2 regions of the Ruicaihuangia jiafui genome follow, and region 2 is predicted to be linked to the other one. Evidence: predicted binding sites of a transcription regulator. Region 2 holds the regulator's gene; the other holds the start of a gene.
The links. The regulator HrcA, encoded in region 2, represses chaperone genes, less so after heat shock. The targets are predictions, from matches to a motif close to TTNGCACTCGNNNNNNNCGAGTGCNAA.
Positions count from the first base shown of each region.

Region 1: groES (co-chaperone GroES) is a predicted target of HrcA. The motif match lies at 2,023-2,049, and genes of this name have one in related genera.

Region 1 covers NZ_CP061771.1:2,992,170-2,998,728, forward strand. The annotation lists gene HCT51_RS14510 (hypothetical protein) at 1-603, opposite strand, end outside; gene rarD (EamA family transporter RarD) at 650-1,573, opposite strand; gene groES (co-chaperone GroES) at 1,649-1,945, opposite strand; gene HCT51_RS14525 (class I SAM-dependent methyltransferase) at 2,117-3,292, shown strand; gene HCT51_RS14530 (DUF4190 domain-containing protein) at 3,289-3,900, opposite strand; gene HCT51_RS14535 (DUF4190 domain-containing protein) at 3,915-4,223, opposite strand; gene tsaD (tRNA (adenosine(37)-N6)-threonylcarbamoyltransferase complex transferase subunit TsaD) at 4,308-5,351, opposite strand; gene rimI (ribosomal protein S18-alanine N-acetyltransferase) at 5,348-5,839, opposite strand; gene tsaB (tRNA (adenosine(37)-N6)-threonylcarbamoyltransferase complex dimerization subunit type 1 TsaB) at 5,836-6,456, opposite strand.
Region 2 covers NZ_CP061771.1:1,960,922-1,967,480, reverse strand. The annotation lists gene hemW (radical SAM family heme chaperone HemW) at 1-918, shown strand, start outside; gene HCT51_RS09335 (DUF4870 domain-containing protein) at 934-1,287, opposite strand; gene HCT51_RS09330 (DUF4870 domain-containing protein) at 1,311-1,694, opposite strand; gene hrcA (heat-inducible transcriptional repressor HrcA) at 1,899-2,927, shown strand; gene dnaJ (molecular chaperone DnaJ) at 2,927-4,030, shown strand; gene HCT51_RS09315 (16S rRNA (uracil(1498)-N(3))-methyltransferase) at 4,035-4,772, shown strand; gene HCT51_RS09310 (DUF4097 family beta strand repeat-containing protein) at 4,775-5,617, opposite strand; gene HCT51_RS09305 (response regulator) at 5,664-6,314, opposite strand; gene HCT51_RS18735 (sensor histidine kinase) at 6,302-6,559, opposite strand, start outside.

The DNA.
Region 1 (6,559 bases), 1.0 Mb from region 2:
GCTGCATTCGCCGAAGCTGCTGCATTCGGTGCTGCCTGCGCTCACCGCGTCCAGCCCGAACCGCAGCGACTCGGCGCCGTCATCGCCCACGACAACCGCGGCGAGCGCCGCGCGCACGGTCTGGTGGTACGACTCGACCGCGCCGGTGAAGTCGGACACGCCAGGGTCGATCTGCGCGAGCCGGGCGGCCAGCTCATCGTCCGGTGTCTCTGACGGTTCAACCGCGATCAGCAGCACGTCCGCAGCGGCCACGCCGGGCCCGGCCAGGATGACGTCGGCGCCTTTCACGACGAGGTCGGCCGTCGCGGTTTCGGCCACCCCGCGGTGGAACAGCACCACCTGCGCGCCGTTCACCCCGCCCGCCAGGTTGATCTCACGAACGGCCAGTTCGGCGCCGGCGACGATCGCTCCCCCGCCCGCGGCCGCATCGGTCTGGGTGCCGATCCGCAGCACGCCATCGCCGGATGCCGCGGGCGCCGTCTGCGACGGCGTTGGCGTCGGGGTGGCCGACGGCGTGGGCGCCGGCCCAGACGTGCAGGCTGACAGGAGGGCCGCAACCGCAGCGGCGACCACGATAACGCGGATCATGGGCTTGGAGGGCATCCGGAACCTTTCAGTGCACAGGGGACATTTGAACCCTAACGAGAGCTCAGGTCAGTTTTCGCGAGGCTCGGCGGGAACGGGCCGAGAGGAACATGTCGATGGTGAGCACGATGATCGCCACCCAGACCAGCGCGAACCCGAACCATCGCTCCGGCGGCATGTCCTCGCCCAACACGAACACGCCGATTGCGAACTGCAATACCGGAGCCAGGTACTGGGCGAGCCCGATCCACGACAGGGGCAGCCGGCGGGCCGCGGCGGCGAACAGCAGCAGCGGCACCGCCGTGATGATGCCCGCGCTCGCCAGCAGCACGGTGTGCAGCGCACCGTTGGCGCCGAGGGTGATGCCGCCGGTCGACGCGATGACCGCGAGTGCGACGATCGCCGGCACGGTCAACCATGCCGTTTCGAGGGTCAGCCCGGCCACGGCGTCGACCTGGCCACCGACCTTCTTCTTGACGAGGCCGTAGATCGCGAAGGTCACGGCAAGGATCAGCGCGATCCAGGGCACCGAGCCGTAGCCGACCCCGATCACGAGCACCGCGACCGCAACCAGGCCGACCGACACCCACTGAAGCGGGCGCAGCCGCTCAGCGAACACGAACACACCGAGCAGCACCGTCACGACGGGATTGATGAAGTAGCCGAGGGCGGTCTCGACCACCTGGCCGCTGAGGGTCGCGTACACGTAGGTCAGCCAGTTGACGAGGATGAGCGCACCGGCGAGCGCCATCGCGATGGTCAGCCGCGGGTTTTGCGCGATCGCCGCGAACGCCCGCCAGCCGCGCGTGACGGTCAGCAGCACGGCGCAGAAGATCAGCGACAGCACGATCCGCCAGGCGACGATCTCGACCGGGCCGCTCGGGGCGAGGGCGATGAAGTACACCGGCATGATGCCCCAGAGCCCGTATGCGCCGATCGCGTAGGCCAACCCTCCGCGCCGGTGTCCTGCGGCTACGGAAGGGGAGATCACCGACCTAGCCTAGTGCGGGCATAAAAGAAGGCCCGGTGGCGAACCACCGGGCCTTCCTTAGAGCTTTGCTACCTAGCGGACGACGACCGCGAGAACGTCGCGGGCCGACAGCACGAGGAGGTCCTCGCCGCCGTACTTGACTTCGGTTCCGCCGTACTTGGAGTAGATCACCTTGTCGCCGACGGCAACGTCAAGCGGGATGCGGTTTCCGTTGTCGTCGATGCGGCCGGGGCCGACCGCCACAACTTCGCCCTCCTGGGGCTTTTCCTTGGCAGTGTCAGGGATAACGAGACCGGAAGCAGTGGTCTGCTCCGCCTCGACCTGGCGAATGACAATGCGATCCTCGAGCGGCTTGATGGAGACCGACACGGTTGACCTCTTCTTTCTGGAAATCCGGGGTTAGCACTCTCACAGCGAGTGTGCCAGCACCCAGTGTATGTGGTGCGCTGGCACTCGTGCAACGTGAGTGCCAGCGCCCGCCGCTGGTCGAGCCTGTCCCCGCTGGTCGAGCCTGTCGAGACCGAGTGACAGGATGGCCTCATGGATGTCGGCGAACTGCGCGAACTGTTATCGCTTGACGGCTTGCGGCTGCTCGACGAGCTACCGCCGTACGAGAGCGCCGGCGATGTCGTTCGCACCGTCGCGGATCTTCGTCGAGCCGGCCACTCCCCCGGCCTGGTCGCGGCCGTGCTCAGCCAGTCACGGCTCCGCGCCCGCGCCCGCGTCAAGTTCGGTGAATTCACCGACCGGATGCTGTTCACCGAGGCCGGGCTGGAGCAGGCAACCCGGCTGCAGGTCGCCGCCCGGCACGCCGGTCGATTCCAGCGGGCCGGGGTGCACTGGGTCGCCGATCTCGGCTGCGGAATCGGCGCCGACGCCATGGCCCTCGCCGCGCTCGACATCGACGTGACCGCGGTAGAGCGCGACGAGGTAACCGCGGCAATCGCCGCGTACAACCTCGCCCCGTTCACCGGCGCCAGGGTGGAGCACGCCTCGGTCGAGGACGTCGACCTGAGCGGCGTCGGCGGCGTGTATCTCGATCCGGCGCGCCGGTCAGAGAAGGGCCGGCTGAAAGACCCAGCGGACTGGTCGCCCTCGCTCACCTTCGCGTTCGGGCTGGCCGAGCGGTTCCCCACCGGCATCAAGCTCGGGCCCGGAATCGACCGCGACCTGATCCCGGCAGGCGCCGAGGCGCAATGGGTGTCGGTAGACCGCGAGGTCGTCGAACTCGGGCTGTGGTTCGGCGCCGTGGCCACCCCCGGCGTCGCCCGCTCGGCGCTGGTGATCGGGCATCACGGCAGCGCGGAACTCACGGCTGCCGCGGACAGTGAGGATGTGGAGGCCGGGCCGCTCGGCGAGTACCTGTACGAGCCGGACGGCGCTGTCATCCGGGCACGCCTCATCGGTGACCTAGCCCGGCAGCTCGGCGCCAGGATGCTGCATCCGACCATCGCCTATCTCACCGCCGACAGCGCCATCGAGACGCCGTTCGCCACCCGGTTCCGAGTGCGCGAGACCCTGCCGTTCGACGTGCGCAGCTTGAAAAAGGAGCTCGCCGCCCGCGACATCGGAACGCTCGAGATCAAGAAGCGCGGCATCGACATCGACCCCGCCGCGCTGCGCACGAAGCTGTCGCTGAAGGGAAAGCAAAACGCCACCCTCATCATCACCCGGCTGGGCGAGAAGAGGGTGGCGCTGCTGGCGGATCGGGACTAGAAGCTGCTGCTCGGCACCGTCGAGAAGATCCAGATCGGCAGGATCAACAGCAGGAACGTGAAGAGCAGTCCCATCAGGATGCCGACGTAGCCGGTGATCAGGCCGGTCAGCCAGAACGGCTTGGCCTGCGGCTCGCGACCCTGTGCCATGTGACCGGTGATCACCGCGGCGACCGAGGCGAGGAAGCCGAGGATCGGCACCCAGCTGAAGATGATGCCGGCGATACCGGCGATCATCGACACCAGGCTGAGGGTCTGCGGCTTCGACGCGGTCGGCGCACCATACGCCGACTGCGCGTAGCCGGGCTGACCGTATGGCTGCTGGGTCGATCCGGGCTGGCTATAGGGCTGGTCGTATGGCTGAGTCGGCTGGGTCGATCCGGGCAGCGTGCCCGGGATGGCTCCCCCGGTCGGCGGCGGTGAGTACGGCTGGGCCGGCGGCGCATACGGCGGCGCCGGTGGCGCGGACGGCTCGGCCGGGGTGGCACCGTGCGGGGCGTACGGCTGGGACGGAACGTCAGCCGGCGGCACAGGAGACTCCGGGGGCAGGTTGTCCGCCGGGTCGTTGTCGCCTGTCGGTGCGGCGGGAGGCGGGGGAACGTTGGACATGGAGAGTTCCTGTTCTAGTAGCGGCTCGGCGGCAGTTGGTCGATGATGGTGGGCAAGTACGAGAGCGTCCAGATGACGGCGATGATCGAAAGTACGAGCCCGACATAGCCGATGATGGTGCCGGCGATTGCCATGCCCCGGCCTGACTCGCCGGTTCGCTTGATCTGGCTGAGCGCGATGTGGCCGCAGATGATTCCGGCGAGCGAGATCCCGATGATGGATGTCACCAGTGAGATGATCGCGAGAACGTTGTACTTTTGGCCGACCGGCTGCTGTTGTTGTGGGTATTCGTACGGCGGCGGTGCGGCAGGGGGCATTGACATGTGACGGAACTCCTTGCTGTTGCGCCAATCGTCCCACCGTCGTCACGAGGGTGTCAACGAAAGTGAGCCGCGTGTCACGCCCGGTCAGGCTTGGATGCTGGTCACCGGCAGGGTGGAGTCGGCGCCGAATGAGAGCCCGGACGGCGGACGGCCGGCCTGGATCAACTGCGCCCCGAGAGCGGCGATCATGGCGCCGTTGTCTGTGCACAGCGACAGCGGTGGGATGCGCAACGCGATGCCCGCGGCATCCGCTCGCTCGGTCGCGACCTGACGCAGTCGCGCGTTGGCGACCACGCCGCCGCCGAGCAGTAGACGCGGCACTCCGAGGTCACGGCAGGCGGCGATGGCCTTGGTCACCAGCACGTCAACCACCGCCTCACGGAAGCTCGCCGCGACATCCGCCACCGGCACGGTCTCGCCGGCATCCTGCTTCTGCTCCACCCAGCGGGCGACAGCGGTCTTCAGCCCGGAGAAGGAGAAGTCGTAGCGGTGCTTCGCCATGTCTTTCGGCAGGCTGAGCCCGCGCGGGAAACGGATGGCTGTGGGGTCACCGACGAGGGCAGCCCGGTCGATCTCGGGTCCGCCGGGGTATGGCAGGTCGAGCAGTCGGGCGACCTTGTCGAAGGCCTCCCCGGCGGCGTCGTCGATGGTCTCGCCGAGCAGTTCCACGTCGCTGACCAGGTCGCGCACGAGCAGCAGCGAGGTGTGCCCGCCGGAGACGAGCAGCGCCACCGTCGGGTACTCGACGTCGTCACCGGAGAGGATGTCGGCGCCGACGTGGCCGACGAGGTGGTTGACGGCGTAGAGCGGCTTGCCGAGGGACAGGGCGAGGGCCTTCGCCGCGCCCACCCCCACCATGAGCGCGCCGGAGAGCCCTGGACCGCTGGTCACGGCGACGGCGTCCACGTCGGCCAGGGTGATGCCGGCATCGCTGAGCGCACTGGCCAGGGTCGGGGTCATCGCCTCCAAGTGGGCGCGCGCGGCCACCTCTGGCACGACGCCGCCGTAGCGGGCGTGCTGGTCCATTGACGAGGCGATCGAATTGGCCAGCAGCGTGGTGCCGCGCACGATGCCGATGCCGGTCTCGTCGCAGCTGGTCTCGATGCCGAGCACGATTGGTTCCGTCATCCGTCGCTCCGTCCGGTGAATTGCGACACCGGGTCGGGCACGATGAGCCGCATGACCAGCGCATCCACCCCGTCGGGTTCGTAGTACTTCGGCCGTACCGCGATCTCGCGGAATCCGAGCTCCTCGTACAGTTTCTGCGCGCCGGGGTTGTCGGCGCGCACCTCCAGGAACACCTCGTGCGCTCCCCTGGCCCGTGCCTCACCGATCAGCGCGAGCATCAGGGTGCGGCCAAGCCCTTGGCGGCGGGCGGCGGGGACGACGGCGATGGTCTGGATGTCGGCCTGCGGCGAGTTGTGCGGGGATAGCAGCCCGGCGTATCCGTCGATCGTGCCGGTTTCGGACTCCGCGACGAGGTAGTAGCGGTGAGGGCCGGTGATCTCGCTGAGCATGCCCTCGCGCGACCAGGCGTCGGTGGTGAAGGTGCTCGTCTCCATGCTCATGATGGCGTCGAGGTCGGCGGCGGTGGCACGGCGGAGCAGCCAGGTCATGCGGTCACCCGCTTTCGGCCGGTGGACAGGGTGACATCCGGTGAGCGCAGGTACAGCGGCTGGCTGCCGGCGAACTCGCGCTTGTTGGCGAACAGGGTCTCGGCGAGCATGCCGAGCGCTCCGGCGGAGACCGTGGCTGCGTCGAGCCTGCGGTAGGTGGCGAACTCGGGCACCTCGGCTTCCAGCTCCGCTGGCTTGATCAGGCCTGGCCCGTGGGTGCGGTGTGGCAGGCCCGCGGCATCCGGTCTGTCATATGCCGACCAGTACACCTCGTGACGGCGCGCGTCGGTGACCACCAGCACCGGCTCGCTCTGACCCCAGGCGATCGCGTCGTGGCTGACCACGCGCACCACCGGCTTGCCCGCGCCAAAGGCGAAGGTCTCGGCGGCGGCGATCCCGACCCGCAGCCCGGTGAACGGGCCGGGCCCCATGCCGACGGCGACACCGGACAGGGCGGTTACCGCCGTGCCGGACTCGGTCAGGCAGCGGGAGATCAGGTCGCCGATCACCTCGGCGTGGCTGCGGGTGTCGAGCACGGAGTGTTCGGAGAGGATGCCGCCGTCCCGGTCGACAACGGCGACGCTGGTGCCGGCGGAGGTATCGATCGCGAGAAGCACCCCTCAAGCTTAGGCGCGCGGCCCGCCGCGGTTCGCGCAGCGAGCGCACCACCCGCCGGTGCAGGTCGCTCGGGCGGAGAACGCGGGCTCGGGAGGACGTATC
Region 2 (6,559 bases):
GCCAGCGACCTGATCGAGATGTTCCACGCGGTCGTCGACACCTGGGGGCTGGTGCCAGGGGCCGAGGTCACCACCGAGGCGAACCCCGACTCCGTCGACCTGGACTACCTGCAGGCGCTGAAGGCCGCCGGGTTCACCCGGGTCTCCTTTGGCATGCAGTCGGCGGTGCCGCACGTGCTGGCAACCCTCGAGCGCACCCACGATCCCGAGCGGGTTCCGCTGGTGGTGCAGTGGGCGCGGGAAGCCGGGCTGCAGGTCAGCCTGGACCTGATCTATGGCACACCGGGGGAGAGCCTGGACGACTGGCAGCGGTCGCTGGAACACGCCATCGCCCAGCAGCCCGACCATGTCTCCGCCTACGCGCTGATCGTGGAAGACGGCACAAAGCTGGCCAGACAGATCAAACGCGGCGAGGTGGCCGCCCCTGACGACGACCTGCAGGCCGACATGTACGAGCTTGCCGACCGGATGCTGGCAGAGGCTGGGTTTGACTGGTACGAGGTGAGCAACTGGTCACGCACGGCCGAACACCGTTCGCGGCACAACCTGAGCTATTGGCAGGGTGCGGACTGGTGGGGCGTCGGGCCCGGCGCACACAGCCACGTCGGCGGCGTGCGCTGGTGGAACGTGAAGCATCCGGCTGCCTATGCCGACCGCATCCTGGGCGGGCAGTCACCGGCCGCCGGACGCGAAACGCTCGACCCGGAAACGCGGCGGGTGGAGCGGGTGCTGCTGCGCTCCCGCATCCGAGACGGCCTGAGCACCGGCGAACTCACCCCCGCCGGCCGAGTGGCCGTTGCCGGCCTGATCGCCGATGAACTGGTGGACCCGGCTGCCGCCATCGCCGGGACCATCGTGCCGACACTGCGCGGCCGACTGCTGGCAGACATCGTGGTCAGACGCCTGCTCGGCGACTGACCACGTGACGAGCCCCTACTTGACGAACTGAATCGTCAACGGGTACACGTACATCTGGCCGCGGTTGGCCGCCACCGCCGCGAGGATGCTGAACACCACGACGACGATGAACACCGCCCCGAGGATGAGAAATCCGATCAGGATGACGCTGGTGATTCCGCCGATGAAGCTCGCCAGAAGCATGGTGAGCTGGAAGTTCAGGGCGTTGCGGCTGTGTTCACGCACAAACGGCCCGCGGTCCTTGAGTACCAGGTAACCGATCAGGGCCGGCACGAAGCTGAAGAAGATCCCGCCGATGTGGATCAGGGTTGCCCACATCTTTTCATCGGCTGGGCTCAGTTGCTGCTGCGATTCATAAGGGTTGGACATGCCCTCATTAAAGCAGTCGGCTGCTACTTGATGAACCGGATGTTGAACGGGTAGCGGTACGCCGTGCCATCCTTCGCCGATACGAAGCCGAGGATGGAGAAGATCACGCCGGCGACCCAGACCAGCCAGGTGGCGTTCCAGATCAGCAGGCCGATCACGAAGAAGAGCAGGATGGCGCCGAGGATCCAGAGCGCCACGTAGGCCAGCACCAGCGTGATCTGGAAGTTGAGCGCTTCCTTCGCCTCCTGACGGGTGAACGCGCCGCGATCCTTGAACACCAGGTAGATGATGAGGGCGGGCACAAAGCTCAGGATGCCGCCGAGGTGCGCGAACGACGCCCACTGCTTGTCCTCGGCCTCCGTCAGCGGAACCACGGGCTGTGCCGGCTGTGCGTTGGGGTCAGTCATGGTGGGTGCCTTCCGGTTGAGCAGGGAATCGCTTCGGTGCGCTCCGAACGCCCCCGGATGGGGGTGTGGCGGCGATCAGTCACAAGCTAGCGCCTCGGCTGTGTCGTGGCAATCACCGCCACGCGCTTCCTCGCGGTAGAATTGGCAGTCTCCGATTGGGAGTGCCAGAGGGGCACGGGAGTGAGCGGCGAAGGATGGTGAGACATGGCTTCTGAACGCAGTCTTGAAGTGCTGCGCGTGATCGTGCAGGACTATGTCGCCTCGCGCGAACCGGTCGGCTCGAAGTCGATCGTGGAACGGCATGCGTTTGGGGTGTCGGCGGCGACGATTCGCAACGACATGGCGCTGCTGGAAGAAGAGGAACTGATCACGGCGCCGCATACGTCGTCGGGCCGGATTCCCACAGACAAGGGCTACCGGGTCTTCGTCGACCAGTTGGCCGACCTCCAGCCGCTCACCAACGCCCAGCGCACCGCCATCGAAACCTTCCTCGGCCAGTCCGCAGACCTCGACGACGTGCTGTCGCGGGCGGTACGGCTGCTGTCCCAGCTGACTAGCCAGGTGGCGCTCGTGCAGTACCCGTCGTTCTCCGCGGCCCGCGTCCGGCACGTGGAACTGGTGCCGATCGGCTCAACCCGGGTGATGAGCGTGCTGATCACCGACCGTGGCCGCGTCGATCAGGCCGTGATCGACATTGCGGAGGCACCCGATGAGGTGTTCCTCGGCGAGCTGCGGGCCAAGATCAACGGTGCGATCGTCGGTAAGTCGCTGGCAGAGTCGACCGGGCTACTGGGCTCGCTGACCGACCGGTTCTCGCCGGAGCGCGCCGGCGTGGTGGCCCAGGTGGCGAACAGCCTGATCGAACAGGTGGCGGCCAACCGCCACGACCGGCTGGTGATGGCGGGCACCGCCAATCTGGTGCGCACAGAGGAAGACTTCAGCGGCAACCTTTATCCTGTGCTCGAGGCCATCGAAGAACAGGTGACCTTGCTGAAGCTCTTCCATGAAATGGGAATCGACCCGAGCACCGTCACGGTGAGCATCGGGCGGGAGAACGCGGAATTCGGGCTCGCCGACGCCTCGGTGCTGACCAGCGGCTACGCGTCATCCGAAACCGGCCTCGCGCGTCTCGGCGTGCTCGGGCCGACCCGCATGGACTATTCAAACAATATGGCAGCTGTACGGGCGGTAGCTCGCTACCTCTCGCGGCTGCTCGGTGAGGAAACCAGGTAGTGGCAGACCATTACGACGTCTTGGGCGTCGATCGCAACGCAAGCCCCGACGAGATCAAGAAGGCCTATCGCCGCCTTGCCCGGGAATTACACCCCGACGTGAACCCCAGCCCGGACGCCTCGGAGCGGTTCAAGCTCGTCACGCACGCCTACGACGTGCTGAGTGACCCGCAGCAGCGCCAGCAGTACGACCTCGGCCCGCAACCGAGCTTCGGCGGAGCCGGCTTCGGCGGGTTCGGCGACATCTTCGAGACCTTCTTCGGCTCGGGCGCCGGCGGCGGTCGCGGTCCCCGATCACGCCGCGAGCGGGGACAGGACGCCCTGCTTCGGGTCGAGGTCGACCTCGACGAGGTGGTGTTCGGCACCAAGCGCGACATCGAGGTGGACACCGCGGTGCTCTGCGAGACCTGCAACGGCTCATGCTGCGCGCCGGGCACGTCGCCCGTCACCTGCGACATCTGCCACGGCACCGGCACCATCCAGCGCGCGGTTCGCAGCCTGCTCGGCAACGTGATGACGTCGAACCCGTGCGGCACCTGCCGCGGCTACGGCACCGTCATCCCGAACCCGTGCCCGAGCTGCGCCGGCCAGGGCCGGGTGCGCGCCCGTCGCACGATCTCCGTCGACATTCCGGCGGGCGTCGACACCGGCGTTCGGCTGCAGATGCCGGGCCAGGGCGAGGTCGGCCAGGCCGGCGGCCCGCGAGGCGACCTGTACCTCGAAATCAAGGTGCGCCACCATGACACCTTCAGCCGCAACGGCGACGACCTGCTCGCCACCCTCGAGGTGTCGATGGCAGACGCGATCCTCGGCACGTCGACCACGCTGCAGACCCTCGACGGTGACGTGGCTATCGACATCAAGCCAGGCACGCAAAGCGCCGAAGTGATCACGATCAAGGATCGCGGCATCACGCACCTGCGCGGTGTCGGCCGAGGCGACCTGCGCATCGGTGTGCAGGTTGTCACGCCGATGAAACTCAACCGCAAGGAAGAAGACCTCATCAGGCAGTTCGCGCAGAAGCACCGGCAGGAGCCGCCGAAGTTGGCGCACTTCCAGCAGGGTCTGTTCACCAAGCTGCGCGACCGGTTTCTGAACATCTAGCCCGGTGGCGCACTTCTACCTGAACGAGGCGCTCCAGACGGCAGTCGTCGGCGGCACGGTGGAGCTGACCGGCGCCGAGGCGAAGCACGCCGTCACGGTGAGCCGGATGCGGGTCGGTGAACAGTTGTCGATCGGCAACGGGACCGGCCTCGTCGTCAACGGCGAAATCACCGAAGCGGATGCCGCGCGCCTCGCCCTGCGGGTCGAGACGGTGACCGAGCTGGCGCCGCCGACCCCGCGGCTGGCGCTGGCGCAGGCGCTGGCCAAGGGCGACCGTGACGAGCTCGCCGTGCAGGCCGCCACCGAACTCGGCATCGACGCGGTGCTGCCGTGGGCCGCGCAGCGCTCGATCAGCCGGTGGGAGGGTCAGAAGCTGGCCAAGGGCCGGGAGCGGTGGGCCAGCATCGTGCGGGAGGCGACCAAACAGTCGATGCGCGCCTGGCTGCCCGAGGTGACCGAGCTGCACTCCACCAAGCAGCTCGCCGCCAGACCCGAGCGGCTGATCGTGCTCGACCCGACCGGGGAGATCGCGCTCACCGAGCTGTTCCGCGATGGCGGCGGGCCAGACGAGCGCGACCTGCTGCTCGTGGTGGGTCCGGAGGGCGGGATCGCCCCCGCCGAACTCGACCTGCTGCGAGCCGGCGGGGCGTCGGTGGTTCGCCTTGGCGAGCACGTGTTGCGCACGTCGACCGCCGGCCCCGCGGCGGTCGCCGTGCTGAGCGCCATGCTGGGGCGCTGGTAGGGCTACCGGTTCAAGATTCGGATGTCGCCCGCCACCGACTCGAAGTGGTAGACCCGCTCCGCATTCGGGTCGCTCGGTACGTCGATGGTCACATTGCCGGCCACGGTGTCGGTGTTGATCCGGTACTCGCCGTCGGGAAGCACGACTTCCTGATTGCCGGCCACCGAGGAGAACCGCAGCTCATCGGGCAGCTCGGTCAACTCGACCCTCACATCGCCGGCCGTGGAGTCCACGGTCAGCTCGGTGGCCGTGAAGTCATCGATACGCACGTTGCCGGCGGTCGACTCCAGGGTGGCGACGTCGGCGGATCCGACGAGATCGAGGTTGCCGGCGGTGAGTGAGACGGTCACATCGGCGAAGTCGCCGTCAACGCTCATGTTCCCCGCGGCGCTCGTCAGGTCGAGCGACAGCGAGCCATCGTTCATGGCTTCCGGCAGTACCAGGTCGATCGTGGACGAGTCGCTGACGCCCCACGGCCAGAAACCGAACGGGAAGAACCCGCCACGGCTGTTCGCCACGATGCGCAGTTCATCACCGCGCACGCCCTGCTCGAAGGTGACCGCCCGGTTGGAGTCGGTTTGGTCGAACGTGATGGTCGGCTCATTGACATCCGCGAAGCTGACATCGACATCGCTGGCGTCCGCGTCGAGTCGGATCGACTCGAACGATTCACCTACCTCGTAGGTGCCGGACGCGTCGGTGCGGGTCAGCGCGGTCACGATGTTCACGATGACGGACGCGATCAGCAGCAGGAGCAGCACCGAGCCGATCACGATGAGCGTCGTGCGCAACGCATGCGACTTGCGCGGGGTCGGCTGGACGGGCGCTGGTACCTGGGTAGACATGGCGATTCTTCCTGTTTGGGGAGGTGAGGGTGTGCGGCCGGGCGGCCTAGCGGGCGCTCTCGAGGTAGCGCAACACGGCGAGCACGCGGCGGTTTCCGCTGTCCTCGGCGGGCAGGTTGAGCTTGCTGAAGATGGCGGTGATGTGCTTTTCCACTGATCCTTCGCCGATGAACAGTGCGGCGGCAATGGCCTGGTTCGAGCGGCCTTCCGCGACGAGTTTCATCACGGCGTTCTCCCGTTCGGTGAGCCGCTCGAGGCCGTCGGTGCGGCGGGAGCGGATCACGATCTGCGAGACGACTTCGGGGTCGAGCGCCGTGCCGCCGGAGCCGACCCGGTCAACCGCGGAGAGGAACTCGTTGACGTCGGCGACGCGGTCCTTCAGCATGTAGCCGAAACCGCTGGTGCCGCCGGCGATGAGTTCGCTGGCGTAGCGCTCCTCGACGTACTGGGAGAGCACCAGCACCTTGACCTCCGGGTTCTGGGCACGCATCAGCGCGGCGGCCCGCACTCCCTCGTCGGTGAACGTCGGCGGCATCCGCACGTCAACGATTGCCAGGTCTGGCGCGTGTTCGTTCACGGCGGCGAGCAGGGCGTTGGGTTCGTCCACCGCGGCCACCACCTCATGTCCGGCATCGGTGAGCAGCAGTTCAAGGCCGGCTCGAAGCAGAACCGAGTCCTCGGCGATTACAACACGCATGGCACCTCCACAGTGACGATGGTTGGGCCGCCGGTCGGGCTGTCGACCCGCAGCGAGCCGCGGGCGGACCGCACCCGATCGCGCATGCCAGACAGGCCGCCGCCGGCCGGCGGAATGGCGGCGCCACCCCGGCCGTTGTCGGTGACCGTGGCCAGGATCCGACCGCTCTCGTAGGTCACGTCGACGTGGCAGAGCGTGGCTCCCGAGTGCTTCGCCACATTGGTGAGCGATTCGGCGACGGTGAA